3 regions of the Idiomarina sp. PL1-037 genome follow, and region 3 is predicted to be linked to each of the others. Evidence: predicted binding sites of a transcription regulator. Region 3 holds the regulator's gene; each other region holds the start of a gene.
The links. The regulator sigma-54, encoded in region 3, starts transcription at its own class of promoters, with help from an activator protein. The targets are predictions, from matches to a motif close to GTTGGCACGNNNNTNGNNT.
Positions count from the first base shown of each region.

Region 1: the regulator sigma-54 is predicted to act here: its motif matches at 2,454-2,472, upstream of glnA (glutamate--ammonia ligase).
Region 2: the regulator sigma-54 is predicted to act here: its motif matches at 7,055-7,073, upstream of U0358_RS00125 (DUF4168 domain-containing protein).

Region 1 is NZ_CP139873.1:2,674,056-2,682,412, forward strand. It holds gene glnL (nitrogen regulation protein NR(II)) at 1-930, opposite strand, end outside; gene glnA (glutamate--ammonia ligase) at 1,003-2,412, opposite strand; gene typA (translational GTPase TypA) at 2,724-4,565, shown strand; gene trhA (PAQR family membrane homeostasis protein TrhA) at 4,672-5,337, opposite strand; gene U0358_RS12600 (DUF3081 domain-containing protein) at 5,334-5,615, opposite strand; gene U0358_RS12605 (TetR family transcriptional regulator) at 5,795-6,409, shown strand; gene U0358_RS12610 (NADPH-dependent FMN reductase) at 6,507-7,022, opposite strand; gene U0358_RS12615 (DUF2959 domain-containing protein) at 7,038-7,685, opposite strand; gene U0358_RS12620 (YqaE/Pmp3 family membrane protein) at 7,682-7,921, opposite strand; gene U0358_RS12625 (SDR family NAD(P)-dependent oxidoreductase) at 7,991-8,357, opposite strand, start outside.
Region 2 is NZ_CP139873.1:27,936-36,292, reverse strand. It holds gene U0358_RS00150 (hypothetical protein) at 1-389, opposite strand, end outside; gene U0358_RS00145 (cation diffusion facilitator family transporter) at 581-1,453, shown strand; gene U0358_RS00140 (glutathione S-transferase family protein) at 1,466-2,038, shown strand; gene U0358_RS00135 (acetolactate synthase large subunit) at 2,035-3,693, opposite strand; gene U0358_RS00130 (TonB-dependent receptor) at 3,821-6,391, opposite strand; gene U0358_RS00125 (DUF4168 domain-containing protein) at 6,628-7,008, opposite strand; gene U0358_RS00120 (sensor histidine kinase) at 7,177-8,357, shown strand, end outside.
Region 3 is NZ_CP139873.1:439,859-448,215, reverse strand. It holds gene mlaD (outer membrane lipid asymmetry maintenance protein MlaD) at 1-124, opposite strand, end outside; gene mlaE (lipid asymmetry maintenance ABC transporter permease subunit MlaE) at 127-903, opposite strand; gene U0358_RS02125 (ATP-binding cassette domain-containing protein) at 903-1,703, opposite strand; gene U0358_RS02120 (TetR/AcrR family transcriptional regulator) at 1,789-2,364, opposite strand; gene U0358_RS02115 (KpsF/GutQ family sugar-phosphate isomerase) at 2,522-3,499, shown strand; gene kdsC (3-deoxy-manno-octulosonate-8-phosphatase KdsC) at 3,499-4,053, shown strand; gene lptC (LPS export ABC transporter periplasmic protein LptC) at 4,050-4,613, shown strand; gene lptA (lipopolysaccharide transport periplasmic protein LptA) at 4,582-5,124, shown strand; gene lptB (LPS export ABC transporter ATP-binding protein) at 5,126-5,851, shown strand; gene U0358_RS02090 (RNA polymerase factor sigma-54) at 5,873-7,333, shown strand; gene hpf (ribosome hibernation promoting factor) at 7,361-7,648, shown strand; gene ptsN (PTS IIA-like nitrogen regulatory protein PtsN) at 7,652-8,122, shown strand; gene rapZ (RNase adapter RapZ) at 8,113-8,357, shown strand, end outside.

The sequences.
Region 1 (8,357 bases), 570 kb from region 3:
CCCGGTTCCTTCGGCACGGCCGCTTATTAACGGATAAAACAAGGTATCGCGCAGCTCTGCCGGAATACCGGGTCCATTATCGGTCAAAGTAACCACTGCACATTGCCGATAGCGCTGTCCAAACAGAGTCAATTGATGCTCCACCCGGGTTTTGATTGTAATAGTGCCTTCGCCGGACATCGCTTGTGCTGCATTTTGGGCAATGTTCAAAAATACCTGCTCACAAGCTTCCGCAACCACCTGAATACCCGGCAGCGACGGGTCATAATCCCGGACTAAATTCAGCGAATCACCATATTCGTACCCCAAGGTTCTGGCGACTCTCTCCAGTACTTCGTGAATATTGGTTTCCTTCGATTCACCCCTTTTTTCCGGCCCAAGTAACCTGTCGACCAAATACCTTAACCGGTCCGACTGGCTGATGATCAAGTCCGTATACTCTGTCAGGCTCTCGTCCGGCAGTTGCCTCGCCAATAATTGTGCTGCACCGCGTAAGCCCCCCAACGGGTTTTTAATCTCATGCGCCATACCACGCAATAAATGCTGGGTAGCGAATAGCTGATTACGCTGTTGGTCTTCCTGATTTATTCGCCGCAACTGGTCTACTTGTTTTAATTCCAGCAGCAAAGCACGTCCAAATGGTTGCTCCACTGTCTGAATGCTGGTTTCCACCCGAATATTGTGCCCGGAATGCAGCGCGAACTGAGCTTCCGCATTCAATACCGTTTGTTCGTTATTCAGACACTCCATCAGCGTTTCTGACGCCAGCGAACATTGATAAAACGCCGCGGAGAAAGGTTCGCCCAACAGGCGCTTTGCACTGTGATCGAGCAAAGATTCAGCAGACGAATTGACGTAACGGATGGTCAGGCGATCATCGAGGATGAGTATGCCTGTGAGTAGTTGGTTAAGTAGCGCAGTATCGTTCACGAAGGCAGGATAAATTACGCACCAATTTGGTGCAACCGGATAAGGCAAGACACCTTACCCGGCCAGGAACCATTAAACGCTGTAGTACATATCGAATTCTACCGGGTGGGTAGTCTTCTTCAATGTCTCTACTTCGTTGTATTTAAGATCGATGTAAGCATCAATCATGTCGTCATCCATAACGCCACCTTGTTTCAGGAAATCGCGATCTTTGTCCAGCGCATCCAGAGCCATTTCCAGTGAGTGGCAAACAGTTGGGATGTCTTTCGCTTCTTCAGGCGGCAGATTGTATAAATCTTTGTCCATAGCATCGCCAGGGTGGATCTTGTTACGGATACCATCAAGACCAGCCATTAATAAGGCTGTAAAGGCGAGATATGGGTTGGCACTCGGGTCAGGGAAGCGCACTTCAATACGGCGACCTTTCGCGCTGGAAACCAATGGAATACGGATAGAAGCCGAACGGTTACGGGCTGAATAAGCCAGCATGACCGGTGCTTCAAAACCAGGAACCAGACGCTTATACGAGTTAGTAGAGGCGTTTGCAAAAGCGTTAATGGCACGAGCATGCTTAATGATTCCACCAATGTAATACAACGCCGTTTCACTCAAACCCGCGTACTGATCACCGGCAAATAAGTTTTCACCACCCTTGTTCAAAGACATATGCACGTGCATACCAGAGCCGTTATCGCCAACCAGAGGCTTCGGCATAAAGGTTGCGGTCATGCCGTAAGAGTGTGCAACGTTGTGCACGACATACTTATAAACTTGCATTTCATCTGCTTTTTTAGTCAGGCTGTTGAAGCGAGTAGCCACTTCGTTCTGACCTGCTGTTGCGACTTCGTGGTGATGGGCTTCAACAACCATACCCATATCTTCCATTACTAAGCTCATGGTGCCACGAATGTCGTGCGCTGAGTCTACCGGAGGTACCGGGAAGTAACCGCCTTTTACACCAGGTCGGTGAGCCATGTTGCCTTCTGAATATTCACGACCAGAGTTCCACTTGGCTTCTTCTGCGTCAATCTTATAGAACGAGCCACTCATATCAGTATGGAAGCGCACGTCGTTGAACAGGAAGAACTCAGGCTCCGGACCGAAGTAAGCGTCATCTGCAATACCTGATGAACGCAGGAAGTCTTCCGCACGTTTCGCGATTGAGCGAGGGTCACGGCTATAACCTTGCATGGTTTCGGGCTCAAGAATGTCACAACGGACATTCAGGGTAATTTCATCAGTAAATGGGTCCAGAACAGCAGACTCATTATCTGGCATCAGTACCATGTCTGATTCGTTAATGCCTTTCCAGCCGGAAATAGATGAACCATCGAACATTTTACCTTCTTCAAAGAAGTCTTCATCGATTTGCGACACCGGAATAGTGACGTGTTGCTCTTTACCTTTAGTATCAGTAAAGCGTAAATCGACGAATTTAACGTCGTGTTCTTTGATGGTATCGAAAATCTTATTAGCTGACATGTTGTCCTCCGTAGACAGCGTCTAAAAATACAGCTTGAGTATAGCAAAGCCTGTGCCAACTGACTTTTTTGTTTATATTCATAAAGTTAGTTTATTTAACACGATGACGCCTAAACTAATACGCACCAGTATAGCGCATAACGCACAAATTTGGTGCAAAAGTGAGGATTTGAGATAACGTCATAAAAATATAACGAACAAAAAACAATCAGCCCTTTCTTAATCCAACTCAAAAAGGTAGAATACGCCGCTATTTTTCATAAAACCCCCTGCCCGGGGTTCCATTCCCGGACAACTACAGGCAGTTCTTAATGACAATTCAGGTATTTGATATAGAAAAACTACGCAACATCGCGATCATCGCCCACGTTGACCATGGTAAAACCACGCTAGTCGACAAATTGTTGCAACAATCTGGCACTTTAGAAAGCCGTGGCGAAATAGAAGACCGTATTATGGATTCCAACGATCTTGAGAAAGAGCGTGGCATCACTATTCTTGCCAAAAACACAGCGGTTAACTGGCAGGATTACCGCATCAACATTCTGGATACACCAGGACACGCCGATTTCGGTGGTGAAGTTGAGCGCGTACTTTCTATGGCAGACTCGGTATTGTTGGTGGTTGATGCTGTTGACGGCCCTATGCCCCAGACTCGATTTGTCACGCAGAAAGCTTTCTCTCACGGTTTGAATCCAATTGTTGTTATTAACAAAATTGACCGTCCAGGTGCTCGTCCGGACTGGGTTATGGACCAAGTATTTGACTTGTTTGACAACCTGGGCGCTACAGATGAGCAACTAGACTTCCCCGTGGTTTACGCATCAGCACTTAATGGCTGGGCATCCCTGGATATAGATGAGCAAGATGGTGACATGACACCATTGTTCGAGACCATCGTTGACAAAGTAAGCCATCCAGATGCTGATCCTGATAGCGACCTGCAAATGCAGGTGTCACAACTGGATTACTCAAGTTACTTGGGCGTTATCGGTATCGGCCGCGTTACCCGTGGTAGTGTTAAAGTTAACCAGCCAGTCACTATTGTTGGTGCTGACGGCAAAGAACGCAGCGGCAAAATTGGTAAAGTCTTTAGCTACTTAGGTCTGGATCGCATTGAAGCCGACAAAGCAGCAGCAGGCGACATTTGCGCTATTACGGGTCTGGGCGAACTTAAAATATCTGACACCGTTTGCGCGGTTGGTAAAGCCGAGGCCATGAAGCCATTGACGGTGGACGAACCAACGGTAACTATGACCTTCCAGGTCAACACCTCACCTTTCGCAGGTAAAGAAGGTAAGTTTGTTACCTCTCGTCAGATTCTTGAACGTCTGCAGCAAGAACTGGTTCATAACGTTGCATTACGCGTTGAAGAGACTGACAACCCGGATCGTTTCCGCGTATCAGGCCGTGGTGAGCTTCACTTAGGTGTTCTTATCGAAAACATGCGCCGCGAAGGTTTTGAATTAGCCGTTTCTCGTCCGGAAGTTATCATCAAATACGAAGATGATAAGAAAATGGAACCTTATGAAACTCTGACGGTTGATATTGAAGAGCAGCATCAGGGTGCCGTTATGGAAAAATTAGGCTTGCGTAAAGCCGAAATGACCAACATGACGCCTGACGGCAAAGGTCGCGTCCGCGTTGACTTTGAAGTACCAAGCCGTGGTTTGATTGGTTTCCAGACAGAGTTTATGACACTGACTTCAGGTACAGGCCTGATGTACCACACTTTTGACCACTACGGTCCGCACAAAGGCGGTACTATTGGTCAACGTGTTAACGGTGTACTGATTTCTAATGCCCAGGGTAAAGCTCTGACTTATTCACTGTTTAACCTGCAGGAACGCGGTAAATTATTTGCATCGCACGGCGATGAAGTTTACGAGGGCCAGATCATCGGTATTCATAACCGTTCAAACGACCTGACAGTAAACTGTCTGAAAGGTAAGCAGCTAACCAACGTTCGTGCATCAGGTACTGATGAAGCGCAGACGCTGAGTACGCCAATTCGTTTAACACTGGAGCAGGCGCTTGAGTTTATCAACGATGATGAGCTGGTCGAAGTGACACCAGAGTCTATTCGTATTCGTAAACGCGCACTGACAGAGAATGATCGTAAACGTTTAGGTCGTGAGCCGAAAAACGGTTAATAGACGACTCAGTCTGTAATCAAAAAAGCCCGCTAGAAATGAGTCCAACTTTATGGGGTCACTTCAAAATTAGCGGGCTTTTTTATGTCTGTAATTCAGCTAAAAGTTAACCGACGCTAAGCAATTCCGGTTGCGGCAGCACAAAATAGAAAATTGAAAAGAAATGGAAAACACTGCCAGCCAACACGAATAAATGCCAGATAGCATGATGATAAGGCAACGACTTCCACACATAAAAAATAACGCCTAACGTATAAGCCAAACCCCCGGCTACCAGCAACATCAAACCGCCACTATCAACGTTATCAAGCATCGGTTTAATGGCAATTAACGCCATCCAGCCCATTCCCAGATATAAGCTGAGCGATAACCACTTAATTCGCCTTTTCATACCGAGCTCAAGAATCACGCCCAGCAAAGCAATGCCCCAGGCCACACCCAATAGCGTCCAGCCCCATCCGCCTCTCAAGTTAATTAAGGCAAATGGCGTATAGGTACCAGCAATTAGAATGTAAATGGCGGCATGATCAAGCTGTTGGAATACAGCTTTCATTCTTGGCCAGGGGAACGCGTGATAAAGCGTTGAGGCGGTATAAAGCAGAATAAGGCTCGCACCGTAGATGCTTGAAGCAACAACATGCCACGCATCACCATAGGCGGCAGTCCATACCAACATGACAATTAAAGCTGCAATGCTCAAAACAGCACCGACGCCGTGAGTCAACGCATGAGCCACCTCTTCCTTTACGGTGTAAGCTTTATCCAGACTCATCCTCTCTCTAGCCCCGGCGTTTCATACCCTTTGCTGATGTTTTTAAGAGCCCGTATGAATTGATCGTACTGTCTTTCATTGTCATACTTTAGATTGTACGAATTATGGAACTGCAGGGTGAGCGTAACCCCATGCCCTTCCAGAAATACCGTATAACCGTCGTGATCGGTATAAGCTTCTATGCCGTCTAAATAATGGCGACCCTGACGAGCTTCACCATGAGTGTGGATCTTTTCGTACGCATCCAACATCAGTTTGTTATCAAGTTCGTTTTTCATCACACACCTCAACGTTTTTTACTAAATGTATACCCTTATTATTAGGGTCGAATACCCATTCCACAACCGCTTTTCCCTATTTGTTTTAAAATCCTTGTATCAGAATATACATACATAGGTGCATGATTACGGAAAAACCGTTATAATAATGAACGGATGTTAAGAAATAGGAGCCCAAAATGGTTCGACGCACAAAAGAAGACGCAATGGAGACCCGCGCCAAGTTGTTAGATGCTGCTGAAGCTTTATTCAGTGAAAAAGGTGTGACTCAAACGTCGATGATGCAAGTGGCGGAGAAAGCTGGCGTTACTCGCGGTGCAATTTACCATCATTTTGAAAATAAAATGGACTTAATTGAGTCTCTTATGGGGCGCATTAAGTTGCCATTTGATGAAATGCGGGAACAAGTTGCTGAAGGCTCCGAATTTGATCCATTAATTGAAGTCAAAGAACGCTCTAAAGAGTTTATTCGCCGTGTGCAGGACGACGATCAGGTCCGTTCCTTAGCCAGTATTCTTTTACACAAATGTGAATACATTGACGAAGTAAACCCAATTAAATTAAGACATATAAGCGGCCGCAACGAATGTATTTGCGATGTCGAAAAGCTTTTTGAAACTGCGGTAAAAAGGAATGAACTTGCACCGACAGTCCACTCACGCGTGGCGGTTATTGGCTTATTCTCTCTGGTCGACGGCCTTATTTACAACTGGCTACTCGCGCCTGATTACTTTCCTCTGGTTGAGTATGGCAACCAGGCAATCGATAGCTACGTTAATGGATTAAAACGCTAAGGCTCATTACTGTCTCCGCGGCTGCGGCGCCAGCCACTGTATTTACGGTGTACGCCGCGGGTCAAAGACTGAAAAGTATCTTCCAGTAAATCACTAACTAGCCCTCTCCTTGCTCTAAAAATTGTTTCAGAAAACCTTCGTCCATTGCCGCAATGGCCTCATCGCTGGCATTAGGGCAACTTGCGCACAGAGGTGCCGTCCAAGCCTGAACATTGGCAAGAATATCGCGTAAATGACTGACGGCTCGTAAACCACCTAAACCACCGGGAGAGGCCGCAGCCAGCAGCACAGTTTTTCCGGCCCAAGCTTTACTATCAAGTCGGGACACCCAGTCAATCGCATTTTTTATCAGCGGCGACACCGACGAATTGTATTCTGGGCTAACTAACACCACTTTAGATGCGGACTGAATTTTCTCGCCCAGACTTTTCATCGACTCAGGCACACCGTCGGCAGCTTCTAAGTCACCATGGTAAATTGGCGCGTCAAGCGCATCAGCATCAACCAGTTCATGACGAATGCCGTGTTTATCAGCCACTTCGACTAAACGGTGCTTCAATTTGGTATTAAGTGAATCTTTACGGCGGCTGCCACCAATAAATAAAACGGTCATATTATCTCCTGCTCATTAAGATTGAGAGTCTTTCATGGCTTCAATAAAGCGGTTCGATTCAGTTACGGCCGCTTCCATATCTTCTATTAATACGGAAATGTCGCTTTGCAGATTACTGAATTCACCACGAATGGCATCAATCGCCTTGGCGTTCAGGTTATGCTTCAGATAAAGCACGTTATCCTGCATTTTATCCAGAACCGGCTGCATCTTGTCCGCTGCACGCTCCATAACCCTTAACAGTTCAGCATAACGACGCTCGGTTTCCCGCAACTGTCGCTCGCTTTCACGGCGCATGTTGTCGTTACTGTATTCACCCAGCTCTTCGCTCCATTCATCGAATAAGTCATTGGCTACTTCATCAACTTCATCGATACGACTGCGGACTTTTTCAGCTGCATCTTTACTGTCTTCGTAATCGTCGCGTAGCGCATTGTATTGTTCTTCCAACTTACCACCGTCAATATTCAGCATGGAATCCAGACGTTCAAGCGCCGAACGGAACTCCTCCTGCGCATCTGACTGGGAGTCACGAGCATCATCCACTCTATCGACTAATATATCGCGCTTTTCTACACCAAACTTTTCCATAGTGCCGTAGTAAGCACTTTGGCAAGCCGACAGCGTGATAACCGCAACAACAGCTAATATCCATTTACTCATTTTTCACCTCGCGCGGCTTTAATTAAGCGTTCGTCGCGTTTGTCACGGTGATAGCCATGCACGACAATAATCGCGTGAAGAATAGCGATAATATAAAGAGCGCCCAGAGCACCAAGCGAAACAATAAAAAGCACCACGCCGACAATGGCGATAATTGCATTGAATATCGCCTGAAAGATTTTACCCGTCAGTAAAATTGCGATGGGTGGAAGCAAAATGGCTAAAATATATAACATCGTGTTCTCCTTGCACTTAACATGCCTCTTACCAATTAAGAGACATTCCTTTAAAAAAAGCAAACTAAATCAGTAAGGTAAACGGCTGCCATCCCAGTGCCATAACGCTCCGGTATTTTCCGGTTTTAAGTCTTTTACAACAGCCACAATGCGCTCCGCAGAGAGTTCCGGGGAATACAGTTTGTCGGCAGATATTCGCTCCTGAAAAGGTTCCGACAAGCGGGTATCGGTTGTGCCCGGGTGTATTGCCGCCACCGTCAGGCTTTTATGAGTACGCCTCAACTCTATTGAAGCTGTTTTCAATAGCATATTTAACCCGGCCTTGCTTGAGCGATAGGCATACCAGCCGCCTAAATAGTTATCCTCAATACTGCCGACTTTTGCTGACAACTGTACCCAGAAGCGGGTTTTCTTTCTGTCAAGAATTGGTAGAAAG
Region 2 (8,357 bases), 410 kb from region 3:
CAGTGGTAGCTGTAACCTACGTCGAGAGAGTCGGAGTACATATAAAAAGGTAGGCGTAATTTACCAATATTAACGCTCGCTGAATCCGTTAATTGATATTGAATGTAAGCCCATTCAACGCCCAAATCAAAATCGTCAGAACCACGGGAAATAAGTTGACTGGTAACGGTCAGCTTATCGGATAGACTGGCTTTTGCCTGGAGTGCAAAAAGCGTTTCCGGATTAAAATCCAGATCATTATCATAGCCAAATAGCTGGTCATCGCTGCCGGTGGTCATACCCGCTGCAATGTTACCAAAGCCACTCCACTCAATCTTATCCTGTGCTTGAGACGGGAGACCAGTAAGTAGTGCAGCTGCACCTATACAAGCCACTAAAGAATACTTCATTTAAAACTCCTGAGATTGTTCGCATCCTCTTAATTTAGAGGAATGTAAATTTGGCGAAATTTTGCACGTTTAAATTTCCAAGAGCAATAGTTCAATCGTTCTATTAAAAAGTGTTAAATTATGTACAACACTTCAATTTTTCGTTTGTTGTTGTCATTTGAGACAAAAACGAATCAACAATTAAGGTAGCTATGCACCACCATCATCACGAAAGCTCATCTGAGCGCATCGGTTGGGCGTTTTTTCTTAATTTATGCTTTACCGTTATTGAATTTATTGGTGGAATTTTAACCAATAGTACAGCCATTTTAGCTGACGCGGTACACGATCTTGGCGACAGTATCTCCATTGGCATGGCCTGGTTGCTGGATAAATTCAGTCGTAAAGATGCGACACAGACATTTACCTATGGTTATCAGCGTTTATCTCTGGTTGGCGCCTTTATTAACGCGGTTGTACTGACCGCAGGCTCTATCTGGGTTTTATTTGAAGCCATTCCCCGTTTATGGGATCCGGTAATGCCAATGGCGGAAGGAATGGCTTTATTGGCTATATTCGGCGTGATTGTAAATGGTTATGCGGCGTTTAAGTTGTCCCATGGTAAATCGTTAAACGAACGCGTACTTAACTGGCATTTACTCGAGGATGTACTGGGCTGGGTTGCGGTTTTAATCGTGTCGATTATTTTAATGTTTGTCGACTGGCCTATTCTTGATCCTTTGCTGTCTGTTGGCTTCACTTTGTTCATTTTGATTAACGTTGTCCGTCACCTGGGTTCTACCGTGAAGCTCTTTGTGCAGGCCTCTCCAGACCCTAAAGTGTACCGGAAAATACGTGAGCAACTGACCTCGCTGGAGCTGGTTAATGATGCCCATCATTTGCATTTTTGGTCATTGGATGGCGAGCGTCATGTATTAACGGCGCATATTGTGGTATCAAAAGAACTGGAATGTGCAGAGCGCGCACTTTTAAAGCAGCAAATATCGGAGCAGCTGGCAGCGTTTGAATTAGCTCATACCACCATAGAACTGGAATACCCTGACGAAGCTTGTCGAGACCATTAACAGGAGAAGATCATGGAGTTGTTCGGAAGTTATACCTCGCCGTTCGTAAGACATTGCCGTATTGCTTTGCTTGAGACCAAGACAAAGTTCTCATTTACCGAAACGGATTTTGAAACCAGTGCCAAATTAAGCCCGGCGAAGAAGGTTCCTTTTCTTCACCACCAAAACTTACGTTTGCACGACTCTACCAGCATTCTAAAATATGTCCGGGAGAAGGCGGATGAGCGCTTCTTTGCCGATGTAAAAGATTTTGATCAATACTGTCTGGTTAATACGGCGATGGATTCAGCAGTCAATATCTTTTTACTAGAGAGAGAAGGCGTGACAGCGGACAGTGTTAAATATGTTAAGCGCCAGCAGCAGCGTATTGATGACATACTGCAGCTAATGGAAGATAAAGACCATGCGGTGGCTTATGAAGGTCCGCACCCTTTTAGTGACGGCGAACTGAGGCTGGGTTGTTTCTTAAGCTGGGGACTTTTCCGTGAGCGATTTAATCTGGATAAGTATCCGCGACTTCAGGCCTTTGTCGATAAGTTAAACGACTACCCTTACTTCGCGGATACTGATCCGGGTCGTTCTTAAATATCCTTAATAGCACGGCTGCGTTCGGGTATTTCCTCGTTTAGCAGCCGGTCATTTTGCGAATAATCCACGGGCACATCAATAAGGTGCACACCGGGCTTGTTAAGGCAGTCTTTTAACAGCGGTATCAGGTTTTCGGTTTTATCCAAACGGTACCCGTTAGCGCCGTAAGACTCAGCATATTTCACAAAATCCGGATTGCCGAAATCTAAGCCGTAATCGCTCAGTTTCATATGCTGCTGCTTCCACTTGATCATGCCATAGCCACTATCGTTTAAGATAACGACAACAATATCCAGCCCCATGCGTACCGCGGTTTCAAGCTCCTGAGAGTTCATCATAAAACCGCCGTCACCGCATATTGCCATGACTTTCTTTTCCGGATTAACCAGTTTGGCTGCCATTGCAGAGGGTAATCCCGCTCCCATGGAAGCAAGAGCATTATCTAGCAGTACAGTGTTTGGTTGTCTTGCGGGATAGTTACGGGCAAACCAAATTTTGTAGATGCCGTTATCCAGTGCAATGACGCCGTCATCTGGCATCGCTTCACGCACATCTTCAACAAGACGTTGAGGTAAGACCGGAAAGCTACCGTCGTGAGCGCCTTCATCAGTATGGTCGCGCATGTGATCGCGAACCTTCAGAATAAAATCGAAATCCCAGTGACTTTGCGGTTCAATCCCCTCTTTTAACTGCCAGATACTGTTGCCAATATCACCGATCATGCTGGCATGAGGAAAGTAAACTGAGTCAACCTGAGCACCCTGAAAATTAATGTGTACAACTTTACGGTTATCGTTGTCGCCGGTTTTCATCATAAAGGGCGGCTTTTCAACTACGTCGTGACCGACATTAAGAATCAGGTCAGATTTTTCGATGGCGCGGTGTGGGTAATCGCCATCGGAAACCGCCGCATTACCAAGCCAGCGTGGGTGATCTTCGTTTATAACACCCTTACCCATTTGTGTGGTAATAAAAGGAATACCGGTTTTATCGACAAACTCACGCAGCATTTTGGCTGTAATTTTCCGGTTAGCGGCAGCACCTATAAGCAGTAACGGATGTTTGGCTTCACGCAGTAACTCCAATATGCGACGAACCGATTTGTGCTCGGTTATGGGACGGCGCGAGTGGCTTGGTTCAATCGGCAGAGTGTTCACATCTTCGCGACTAATATCGTCGGATAGCTCCAGATGAGAAGCGCCGGGGCGCTCGTCCTCTGCCCGGCGGAATGCTTCACGTATGTGCGCCGGAATACTGCTGGCACTGACAATAGCCTGCGTGTATTTGGTAATGGGCGTCATCATGTCCACTACATCAATGATCTGGAACTGACCCTGATGACGCTCTTTTATGGGCTTCTGACCGGTAATAACCACCATAGGCATAGCGCCGAGTTGCGCGTAGGCGACGGGAGTAACCAAGTTGGTTGCTCCCGGACCTAAGGTGGAAAGACACACTCCGGGTTTGCCGGTCAGGCGGCCATAAGTGGCGGCCATAAAACCTGCACCCTGCTCGTGGCGGGTTAAAATGAGCTCAATACTGGATTTTGAGAGGGACTCAAGTAAGTCCAGGTTCTCTTCGCCGGGAATGCCGAAAATGTACTTCACACCCTCGTTTTCAAGTGCTTTTACGAATAAATCGGATGCTTTCACTTCGCTTTCTCCTTGCGTTAAAGAATATTTTTCTAGTTAGGCCTACGTAAAGCATAGGAGAGATGATCAAAAAAATCCGTAACCAGAGTCAACTGATTACGGATTTTACAGTTTTTAAACCTGAGTTTTAGAACGAGTAACTGACTTTCGAGTAAACAAAGCGACCACGAGGGTTGTGAACGCTTGATGCGTACCCGTAAAGATCATCGTTAAATGCTTCTGGGGGTTCTTCGTCGAGTAGGTTAGTTGCACCTATAGTTAAACGAAGCTCTGACGTTACATCGTAATAAGCTTGTAAATCGACAAGCAGCTGCTTATCAACGGTACGAGCTTTACTCGCTTCAACTTCAGCTGGTGCTTGATAATCTTCAAACTCGCCAATGTAGTTCAGATTCAAATTAACGCCTAACGCATCACGAGACCACTCCGCACGAGCAGTCCAGCGATGTTCTGGATACTCGTATTCACCGGCGTAATCAATGCCGTCTTTTTCAAACTTACTCATATAAGACCAATCAAGCCCTAAGCGAACATCGCCAATGTCTTGTAGTTCCCAATTATAGTTAGCCGAAAAATCGACCCCCGCAGCTTCTTGGCTGGAAAGGTTAACATAGGTATTGTAAAGGGTTGCTAACTCACCCAGCTCATCACCTGGTAATGGGTCGCGACGCTCACAGATTTCACTGTCTTGGTCATTACAATGTTCCGCGTAGACGTTCTCAAAGTCGTTTTGAACAATTTTGTTATCTTGTTCAATTGACCAGTAATCGGCAGAGAGGTCAAAAGCGTCACTAACCTGCCAAACACCACCGATGTTGTAGTTCGAAGACTCTTCTGGCTCTAATCCTTCAGACCCTGAGAAAACAATAGTGTAGTCAAGTGGTACGCAGCTTTCTTGATCTGCTTCACAACGATAGGTATCAGTGAAGAAAGTTGATACTTGTGACGGACCAAGGCCGATTTGCGCCAGTGAAGGAGCACGGAAACCTTCACCATATGATGCACGTAAAGTTACGTCTTCAGTTGGACGCCACTGTAATTTAAACTGTGGGTTAAAAGTTGAGCCGAAGTCGCTGTAGTCGTCGTAACGTCCAGCAACAGTTGCTTCTAATTGATCAGTAATTGGGATTAGGAACTCGACATATGCAGCCCACTGGTCGCGCTCGGCCTCCGCTTGTACAGACTCAGTACCAAAAATTAAACCGCGCTGGAACTGATCATCAGGCTGGTCGAAAACGTCTTCTTCACGGTACTCGAGGCCAGCTGCCATGGATACCCAACGTTCACCCAATTGGAAAGCTTCGCCCGCGATACTGGCGTCAATGGCGGTCAAGTGTGACTTACCACGGCGCACAAGTGATGTAGTAATATCGTTAATTACATCAGGATCATTGACTGTACCACCAAACGGATTGTAGTTACCTTCGTTAATTTCTTCTTGTAAGAAATCGGTACGCACCCAACCTTGCTCACGTGAACCGGTTTGCATACCTTCACTACGCCCTTTCTGGTAGGAAACATCCCAGTTCCAGCCGCCTAAGTTCCCTCTTAGTCCAGCAATAAAGCGCAGAGTGTCAGACTCGACGTCCCAAATACGGGGACCTGCATCAACTGTTCTAAAAAAGTTAATATCAACACGCTCACCCCAGGGGTTATTAGGGTGGTCGGCTGGCACATAAAGTCCGGCATCGGCATCAAGAGGCGTTGGTGCGCCGCCTGCTTTCGAACGGTTGTGCTGAGCTGCGATTTCAATATAGCCTTCTACGTCTCTTGAAAACTCTTTTCGAGATTGAACAATGGCACCCACGCGTTCAGCTTCCGGAAAAATTTGAGCATAAGGCCCGTAATCGAAAACACAGCGTGTTCCAACTAGTGAGTCTGAAGGGCAGTCCGGATCTGCTCGCTCCTCACCGTCTACAATAAAGCTTCCGGGGAAACCTCGCGATGAACGGAAATCGTTACCGCCCCACGGGCTTTGATTTGCCGTACCATTCCGACCAAACTCTGCACCTGTTATTGAGGTGTTTTTCCAGTAGTCCAGAATCATCGTGGTGTTACTGTCGTCGTCGCCAGTGCCCCAAACCAAACTCATACTGGTCTCTTCGTAGTTAACATCACCGGTTGTTCCACCGTGACTGGCGGTTAATTCTGTACCAACAAAGTCATCTCTTAAAATGATGTTAACGACACCAGCAACGGCGTCTGACCCGTATATTGCTGAAGCCCCATCTTTTAGAATATCAATTCGTTCAATGGCGGCTACCGGAATTGAGTTGATATCAACAAAGGAGTTGGCTACACCTTCAGCAAATGAGGACACAGCGACTCGGCGCCCGTTTAGCAGAACCAGTGTTGAGTCCGCACCAAAGCCACGCAAGCTGATAGCAGCTGCACCGTTAGCAGTGGTGTCCTGACTGTTTCCCTGGGTTGAGAAGGTTCCGACACCTGCCGATGGTAAGCGCTCTAATAACTGCTGTAGGTTGTTAAAACCTGAAGCTTCAATGCTTTCTCTGTCAATTACCTCTACCGGAGAAGCGCCTTCCATATCGGTTCGTGAAATTCGTGAGCCAGTAACCTGAATGCGCTCAAGAGCGTCATCGTTTGCTTCACTGCTTCCTTGTTGCGCAAAGCTGGGAGGTGCGGTAAAAGCTGCGCCTATAGCTAATGCACAAAGAGAATATTTAAAATTTGTTTTCATTCTTGTTCTCCCTGGGATTTTTTTATTTATTTGTGTGCAAAATGAACAGTGCACAATCGTTTATTACATTCTTATAACACTTGGTCAAGTGTATTAACTGTAAATACCGGGGATTTAAACAAGACATATTCGACTTTAGTCGAAACTGAAATTTTAAGGGGTTCTGGTGGGTTAAAAATAAAAAACCCGCAACTCAAGCGAGTCGCGGGTTCTTGGTGTTCTTATCGACGAATCGATTAAGAGTTTTCATCACCAGTCAGCTCTTCTAAGCGGCCACGAAGTTCTTCGTCGTTTTGTGCTTGCTGAATAATCATGTTGTACTCTTGCGGAGTCAGGCCTGCGTCTTCAACGGCTCCAATCATTTCTTGCTGCGCAGACTGTTGAATCTCGCGAGCTTCTTCCTGGTTTTCAGCTTCCTGGAACTGGTCACGATATTTTTCAGTAACGCCCTGAACGTCTTCCATAGCGGTTACAAACTTAACCAGCATGCCTTCAGTAATTTCCTGAGTTTGCTGCTGTTGCTGTGCCATTGGATCTTGAGCTTGCTGCTGTTGAGCCATTGCTGCAGTGCTACCCAGTGCGAATACAGTTGCTAATGCGATAATTGTCTTTTGCATGATAATCTCCTAAATGAATTTATCAGTTTTAATTACGCCCTAACTAAAGCGAAGACTGTGCCAACTTTTCAAGTATTTGATTTTTAATATCTTTTTTATATTGAGAGTTTGCGCACAGAAAAACCGCTGAAAAATGTGTATCCTTAGTACACAGTCAAAGGAGGCAGTGTGACAAAAAGATACAGTTGGCCATTATCCAGCCTGCAGCGGCGGCTCTTAATGTATGTCGTTGTGCCTATGCTATTGATTTCCGGCGTTGCAATAAGTGTTGGCTTACAGGTCGCCTCTGATGAGGCTAATGAGCGACTAAAAAGTGACCTGGAGTTGCTGGGCCGAGCCATTAGCTTACCTATTAGTGACGCGTTGTTGAATAACGATCTGGCAACAGTGCAGGCTAATCTGGACTCGGTGTTCAATATCGGTCGGGTTTACGGCGCATCGGTTTATAACGTGTATGGTCAGCAGGTAGCAGAAGCGGGCATTACTGAAACCGATTTAAGCAACAGTCAGCTGGCGCTGCAAACGGTCCAGACAGGAATAAAGCAGGACGACTACCGACGGGTTGAGGGGCGCGATGTCTTCTCCCAGTTCCTGCCTATTGTTGACCGTGGTGGTCGCATTATTGGTTTATTACAGATAAACCGTCGTGCCAGTGACTTTGATGAATCTTTTGAAACGCTGAGTCAATACGCCTGGCTCAGTTGGGCGGCATTCGGCTTAATTACTATTGCCGTGTTGGTGTTTGGTCATTATCGCGGTGTTGGTCGGCACGTGGTTGCACTTAAAGACGCGATGCTGCGGGTAGCTGAAGGGAATCGCAGTACACGGGTTACACCGGCTGGCCCGTCAGAATTGCAGGAGGTTGCGCAGGGCTTCAACCGTATGCTTGATAGTATCACTGAGGCTGAGCAAGAACTGGAGCAGCGTCGGGAGCACGAGGCCTCTCTGCAACAGGCATTACGAGAGCAGGAAAAAATGGCGGCTATTGGTAGCGTCGCCAGTGGTGTTGCGCATGAATTAGGCGCTCCGCTTACCGTTATTGACGGACGCGCCAGCCGATTATTACGCAACCATAAAGATGAAGACAGTCAGCGCCAGTTAAAAGCGGTAAGAGGCCAGGTGCAGCGGTTAACCGGGCTGGTCAATCAATTGCTGGCGTTTTCCCGCACGCCGGTGCAGCAGCGCGAAGCCATTTCTTTACGTGACCTGATAGCAACAGCCATGACCAGCATAGAGTTTGAGCAGGATAAAGGGTCGGCCAAAGTGGTCATTAAGGAGCTTGTCGACGTTATTTTGAAAGTGGATATCAAGCGACTGGAACTGGCGTTGGTGAATGTTCTTCGCAATGG
Region 3 (8,357 bases):
GGGTGTAACTGTCGCCCGATGTCGTCATAGTGCCGCTGGCTGCTCTTAATGCGATAAAGAACAGAGCCAAAATACCGACGACAACGAAAACGCCTACCCATAACTGTGTTTTTCTTGATTCCATGGTTATCCACCAAACATGATAGCTGTAAGAATAAAATCGAGTCCTAGAATTGCTAACGACGCAGTCACCACTGTCGACGTTGTCGCAGTGCTGATTCCCGCCGAAGTTGGTACTGCACGATAGCCCTTATACAAAGCTATCCAGGTAACAACGAAAGCAAATACAATAGACTTAATAACGCCGTTCAGGAGATCGTCCCGCCAGTCAACGGCTGATTGCATGACCGACCAGAAAGCGCCCTCATCAACACCCAGCCAGCCAGAGCCGACCAAATAACCGCCGTAAATACCAACGGCTGAGAACATCAGCGCCAGCAGTGGCATACTAACCACACCAGCCCAGAACCTTGGGGCAATGACACGACGTAGAGGGTCAACTGCCATCATCTCCAGGCTGGACAGTTGCTCAGTGGCTTTCATAAGGCCAATTTCCGCAGTTAATGCAGAACCCGCCCGCCCGGCAAATAGAAGCCCCGTAACGACGGGCCCTAACTCACGCAATAACGACAGCGCAACCATAGGCCCCAGACTTTGCTCGGCGCCATAATCGACGAGAATGGTGTAGCCCTGTAAACCCAACACCATCCCAATGAATAAGCCACTGACAATAACAATAAGCATCGACAGTACGCCGACGACATACATTTGTTTTATAAAGAGCGGCCAGGACTTAGCGGGTTGCGGCTTACCAATAATGGCGCCCATGAGCATAGCTAAGGCATATCCAATGCCCGCCAGGCTATCCAGTACCTGGCGGCCGATAGACCGTATAAACTGGATCATCCCTCGCCCCTTAATAAGTCCGTTGTAAAATCGTCATCTGAGTAATGGAACGCGACAGGCCCGTCGGGCGCTCCGTTCAAAAACTGCTTAATAATTGCCGTGTCATTATTACGGAGTTCATCCGGAGTTCCCTTGCCAACCACTTTTTTGTCAGCAATGACATAAGCGTAATCCGCAATCGACAACACTTCCTTTACGTCGTGCGATACGACAATAGAGGTTAAACCCAGAGATTCATTCAAAGATTTAATAAGCTTTACAATGACCGCCATAGAAATGGGATCCTGGCCGGCAAAAGGCTCATCGTACAAGATTAGGTCGGGGTCCAGAGCTATAGCCCTTGCCAGAGCGGCTCTACGAGCCATACCACCTGACAGTTCTGACGGCATAAGGTGGCGTGCGCCACGCAGGCCCACCGCCTCCAGCTTCATTAAAACCACACTTCGAATAATTTCTTCGGGTAAATCGGTATGCTCGCGCAGTGGAAAGGCGACATTCTCGTAAACCGACATATCAGTGAACAGCGCACCACTTTGAAACAGCATGCTCATGCGCTTGCGTAACTGATACAAGGCCTCGCGTTTTAACTGCGGGACTTCCTCTCCGGCCACTTTGATACTGCCGCTTTCAGGCTTGAGCTGGCCACCGATAAGGCGCAGCAGTGTTGTTTTGCCAATGCCACTAGGCCCCATGACAGCAACCATTTTGCCTTTCGGAACATCTAACGACAGGCCGTCATAGACTCTATGACTTCCATGAGCAAAAGTCAGATCTTTAAGTTCTACCAAGTTTGTCACGACAGTTTCCTGTTACGAGTTTACCAGTCTTAAATTTTAACGACTGTCGGTATTATCCAATACCGAAAAAGTGTTGCAAATTTTATCAGCGAATTGATTCTATTTCTGTCAATTCGTCGACAAGCTTCAGTAAATATTGTGCAAACTCTTCTCGCTCATGCACGCAGGCGTCACACAAGTTGAGTTGTTCAAATAAACGCGCACCATGAACCGCATAAAACAGCGTTTTGCCCACTTTGCTTCCGGCAATACGTTCCAGCCGCTGCAGCGTCAATGCTATATGTTCTTTTAACGGACCTAACAGCTCAGGGTTAGTCGCAGCGGCCGCCAACATGCCACTGCCTAACCGGGCGCATTCAGCGTCCGTATCAAGCGCTGCCAGTAAAATACTTTTTAATTCGCCTTTTGGGTCATTAGCAAACTGGTGATGATATTGCTCACGAAGTGCCTCGTAGCGTTCAACGCGGCGTTTTAACATAGCCTGCAGCAAACAGTCTTTGCTCTTGAAATGATAAAGCAAACCACCTTTGCTGATGCCGGTCGTCTGGCTCAAGGCGTCAAACGTCAGATGCCCTGCCCCCTCTGCAGCAACCAACTGATCAGCGGCATCCAGAATGACATCTCTGTTACTGGGTCGCCCTGCGCCTTTTTTCTCTACCATGGTGTATTCACTATTGCCTGCACTTACTTTATCAACCGTCTGGTTGGTATAGTAATTATTTTTGTAATAAAATACAAGATTTACTTGCGTACGGTAGGCAGAGTTGTACCGAATGACGTATTATACAGGGCAAAAGTGCAACGCCAGAGGCATGACAATGAAACAAGTCACCCAGAACTTTCGGCTACTGGGCGAGCAAGTACTGGATATCGAAAAAAAGGCGATTGAAGGTCTGTATCAATATTTGGATGAGAATTTCGATGCCGCCTGCCAAACCCTGTTTAACTGCAAAGGCCGCGTTATTGTCACCGGCATGGGGAAATCCGGCCATATTGGTGGAAAAATAGCAGCCACACTTGCCTCAACCGGCACACCAGCATTTTTCGTACATCCGGGCGAAGCCAGCCATGGAGACTTAGGCATGGTTGCGGCTCAAGATGTGGTCATTGCGATATCGAACAGTGGCGAAACAGCCGAAGTGCTGAACATTATTCCGGTCATTAAGCGTCTGGGCGTACCGTTAATTTCAATGACCGGCAAGCCCGGCTCTACTCTAGCCCGGCTGGCTGATACTCATGTTTGTATCGCAGTTGAACAAGAGGCCTGTCCGCTTGGGTTAGCACCCACGGCTTCTACAACAGCAACGCTGGTTATGGGCGATGCTATGGCGGTTGCCCTGCTCAATGCCCGCGGTTTTACCGCCGACGATTTTGCGCTATCACACCCCGGCGGCTCGCTGGGTAAACGCCTGTTACTGCGGCTACATGACGTTATGCACACTGGCGAGCGTGTTCCGACTATACCGGCCGACGCTATTATTAGTGATGCCTTACTGGAAATGTCGCGTAAAGGGCTGGGCATGACCGCGATAGTTGATGAAAACCAGCGCCTTGCCGGCATTTTTACAGACGGTGACTTACGTCGCATTCTGGATAACCGAATCGATGTTCATAAGACTCCGATAGCAGAAGTTATGACCCGCTCCTGTATTACTGCGAACGAGGATATGCTGGCCGCTGAGGCATTAAAACTCATGCAGGACCGAAAAATAAATGGGCTCATTATTACTAACGAAGATGGGCAGCCTTGTGGCGCAATGAACATGCATGATTTACTGCAGGCAGGAGTGCTCTAATGGAATGTATTAACACCTGGTACGGCGACATTGAAAAAAGCCTGTTTAAACGCTTTTCCGAGATAAAGCTGCTAGTGCTGGACGTGGACGGAGTGTTCTCCGACGGCCGCATTTATTTAGGTAACGATGGTGAGGAACTGAAAGCGTTTCACACCCGGGATGGCTTTGGCATGAAAGCACTGAAAAAATCAGGAGTCGAAACAGCGGTCATTACCGGGCGGACCTCACGCATTGTTGAACATCGCATGGAGCACTTAGATGTTGGCTTTATTTATCAGGGACAGAACGATAAAACAGCCGCTTTCGATGAGCTACTGACAAAGTTAGGCCTTAGCGCAGCGCAAGTGGCTTATGTTGGCGACGACACTCCCGATTTAGCTTTAATTAAAGCTGCGGGTCTGGGTATTGCAGTCCAGGACGCTCACGCATCGGTGCAACAGCAGGCCGATTATATTTCACGTTGTCATGGCGGACATGGTGCCGTGCGCGAAATCTGTGATTTAATCATGCTCAGTCAAGGGCAACTGCACCTGGCGACAGGAGCCAGTGTGTGAGTCAACGCGTTACTGTCATTCTCATTTTATTATTCGGTGCCGGACTATTGCTTGTCTGGCGCCCTTTTAGCGATGACGCTGACGGTAGCAACACGGCTACAACACGTACGATGCAGCCCGACTTTACCGCTTTTGGTCTGGAAACGCGTATTTTCGAAAGTGACGGTTTACTGGCTCACAAGATCAAATCTGAGAAGATGTCTCACTATAACCAAATTGGTCTGACCGAACTTAAACACCCGGTTTACACGGTATTTTCTGAGCAAGGCGAAGAGCTTTGGGAGGTCAGTGCCGAGCAAGGGACTTTCTACGACGACCAAACCCTGATTTTGGAGCACGATGTTGAAATCCTTGCTTTAGAGCCGGATACTCGCATCAAACAAGTGTTAACCGAGTACCTGATTATTGATTTGAAAAGTGAGTCAATGAGCACTGAACATCCGGTAAGCATTCACGGACCCCGACTATTAATTCGGGGTAACGGCATGACTGCGGACCTGAAAGCTGAACGAATGGAGCTAAAAAGACATGTTAAAACGATTTTCCAGCCTGCTGAGTAAACTCATCCTGGTTGCCTTAATACCGTCAGCGGTTATGGCTCAGGGTAAGTCTGACTTTAGTCAGCCAATGGAAGTAGAGTCGAGTAAAGAAGAGCTTGATATTAAAAATAATCGTCTGGTTTTGACGGATAACGTTATTATTCGCCAGGGCAGCCTATTAATTCGCGCAGACAGATTAGAAGCGTCCGCCAGCGAGAGCGCCAAACAAGCAGACATTTTTATTGCAGAAGGTACTCCTGCGACTTACAGCCAGACGCTGGAAGATGGCAATGAAATTAACGCAGAAGCGAAAAAAATAACCTACTTTCAGTCGGAACAACGACTGGAACTGAAAGGCGACGCACGCATATCTCAAGGCAGCAGTAGCTCCAGCGGCAGTTTAATTACCTATGATTTGGATAAGCAAACGGTAACGGCAAGCAGCTCAGGCGAAGAAGACAGCCGTGTTATCACTATTTTCACGCCAAAACCAAAAACTGACACCGACGAAAAAAATAACGAGAATCCTTAATATGGCAACTTTACGAGTCAAACATTTAGCCAAAAGCTACAAAAGCCGACAAGTCGTCAAAGACGTCAGTCTGGAAGTCAGTCAAGGACAGATTATTGGTTTGCTGGGCCCCAACGGCGCAGGCAAAACCACAACCTTCTATATGATTGTCGGTTTGGTTAATAGCGATAAAGGTCAAATTTTACTGGACGACAATGACCTTACCTTGCTGCCAATGCATGAGCGGGCACGCAGAGGTATTGGCTATTTGCCGCAGGAGGCTTCCATTTTTCGGAAGTTAACCGTGCGCGATAATCTGATGGCTATTCTGGAAACTCGTAAAGAACTATCAACCAACGAACGTGAAGAGCAACTTGATGCTTTGCTCGAAGAGTTTCATATTGGGCACATAGCAAACAGTCAGGGCATGAGCCTGTCAGGTGGTGAACGCCGTCGGGTCGAAATTGCCCGTGCCCTGGCAGCGGAACCTACATTTATTTTGCTGGATGAGCCTTTTGCCGGGGTGGATCCCATTTCGGTTATTGATATTAAAAAGATTGTTGAACATTTGAAACAACGTGGTATTGGTGTACTGATTACTGACCACAATGTTCGCGAAACATTGTCTGTTTGTGAACACGCTTATATTGTCAGTCATGGCGAGCTTATTGCAAGCGGCGATGCGGAAAGTATATTATCGAATCAACAGGTTAGAGACGTTTACCTCGGTGAGCAGTTCACCCTATAACGTGATACCGGGACAGTCATTATGAAGCAAAGTCTGCAGCTAAAAATTGGTCAGCAGCTGACCATGACGCCACAACTTCAACAGGCTATCCGCCTGCTGCAGCTTTCCTCGCTCGATCTTCAGTCAGAAATTCAGGATGCGTTAGACAGTAATCCATTGCTGGAGGTTGAAGGTGAAACAAGTAACGACGCCGACCAGTCTGAAACCCGCAACATTGAGGAAAGGGACGACAGTCAGCGGGAAACATCCGACGTTATAAAAACTCAGGAGATGCCTGACGAACTGCCGGTCGACAGCAGTTGGGACGACACCTACTCCAGTCATACCCCTGCCAACGGCGCAGCCTCCTCTGGTAAATCCTTTGACGGCGATTTTGAAGTCTACCAGGGCTCTACCAGCGAATCTCTGCAGGATCACCTACTCTGGCAGATGCAACTTTCTCATTTCTCAGAAGAAGACACCGCCATAGCGGAAGCCATTATCGAGGCCATAGACGACAACGGCTACCTAATGGTCGATGTTGATGAAATTATTGAAGCCGTGCGTCTGCCCGAAGTAGAAGCAGAAGAAGTTTGCATGGTGCTAAAGCGTATTCAGCATTTTGATCCAATTGGTGTCGGCGCTCGCAGTGTCAGTGAGTGCCTTGCCATTCAATTGCGGCAACTGAGCGACGACACTGAATACAAGCAGGTTGCTTTATGCTTAGTGACTGAACATATGGACTTACTCGGCAGTCGCGATTTTCGCACTATTCAGCGTAAACTGAAGTTATCGGAAGACGATTTACGCCAGACTATGCGATTAATTCAACAATTGCATCCGCATCCGGGCGAGCAAGTTGCACAGCAACCTGTTGAATATGTTATTCCTGACGTGGCCGTTACTAAAAAAAATGGTCGCTGGATGGTCGAATTAAACCCCGACAGCGTACCTAAATTAAAAGTGAACGAAGAATACGCCGCCTTAAGTAAAGCGGCAAAGTCAGTAGCCGACAGCCAGTACATAAAGAACCATACGCAAGAAGCTCGCTGGTTCATAAAAAGCCTGGAGAGCAGGAATGATACGCTGCTGAAGGTGGCTAATTGCATAGTACAGCGCCAGCAAGGCTTTTTTGAGCATGGTGAAGAGGCTATGAAGCCCATGGTACTGAACGATGTTGCTGAAACTGTCGATATGCATGAAAGTACGATTTCACGCGTAACGACACAAAAATACTTACACTGCCCAAGTGGTGTATTTGAGTTGAAATATTTTTTCTCAAGCCATGTCAGTACAGAGGGCGGTGGTGAGTGTTCAAGCACGGCAATACGTGCTTTAATTAAGAAGATGGTCGCTGCTGAAAATCGCAGTAAACCATTAAGCGACAGTAAGATTGCTGAACTGATAGCCGAACAGGGTATCCAAGTAGCAAGAAGGACAATTGCGAAGTATCGGGAATCGTTGAACATTCCATCATCGAGCCAACGCAAAAGTCTTTTATAACTTTGTTAACTGCAGAAGGAAGACGTTATGCAAATTAATTTGACCGGTCATCACATCGATATTACCGAAGCTCTGCGTGACTACGTGGACACAAAATTTGCCAAGCTGGAAAGACATTTTGACCATATAACGAATGTTCACGTCATCCTAAACGTTGAAAAAACGATTCAAAAAGCGGAAGCTACGCTGCACGTGAATGGCGGTGAGCTTTTCGCCGATTCAAAGCACGAAGATATGTACGCGGCCATCGACGGTTTAATTAATAAACTGGACCGTCAGGTGATTAAACACAAAGAGAAAATGAAACAACATTAATCCATGCAACTGAGTGAATTGTTAAGCGCCGACTGCACCAAGTGTGCAGTCGAGGGCGCAAGTAAAAAAAGACTACTTGAAACCATTAGTCAAATCGTAGCCCCTAAGCTGTCTGGCATTACCCGTCATGACATTTTTGAGAGCCTGTTAAACCGTGAACGTTTAGGCAGTACGGGAATTGGCTTAGGTATCGCAATTCCTCATGGCCGTTTACCTAATGCAAATCATCCGGTGGCGGTATTATTGACCCTAGACGAACCTATCGAGTTCGATTCTATTGACAACCAGCCTGTCGATATTATCTTCGCGCTTCTGGTGCCGGAGTCAGAGCACGAGAACCATTTACAAACATTGGCCACTGTGGCCAGAAGAATGAATGACAAAGACTGCACCCGCGCACTGCGCCATGCAGATTCTGACAAAGCGTTATATCAATTATTTGTGGGCGAAGGTGAACAGTCGCCATGCAACTGATCATTGTTAGTGGTCGTTCCGGATCAGGTAAGACAATTGCTCTGCGCGTACTGGAAGACTTAGGCTTTTATTGCGTTGATAATTTACCCATAAGCCTGTTGCCAACGCTGGTGCATGCAGTCATCGAGCAATATCAAAAAATAGCCATCAGCATTGATGTCCGCAATTTACCAGAGCATTCTGAAGAATTACTGGATTCTCTGAGCTTTTTGCCCAAAGGCGTTGAACCGGAAAT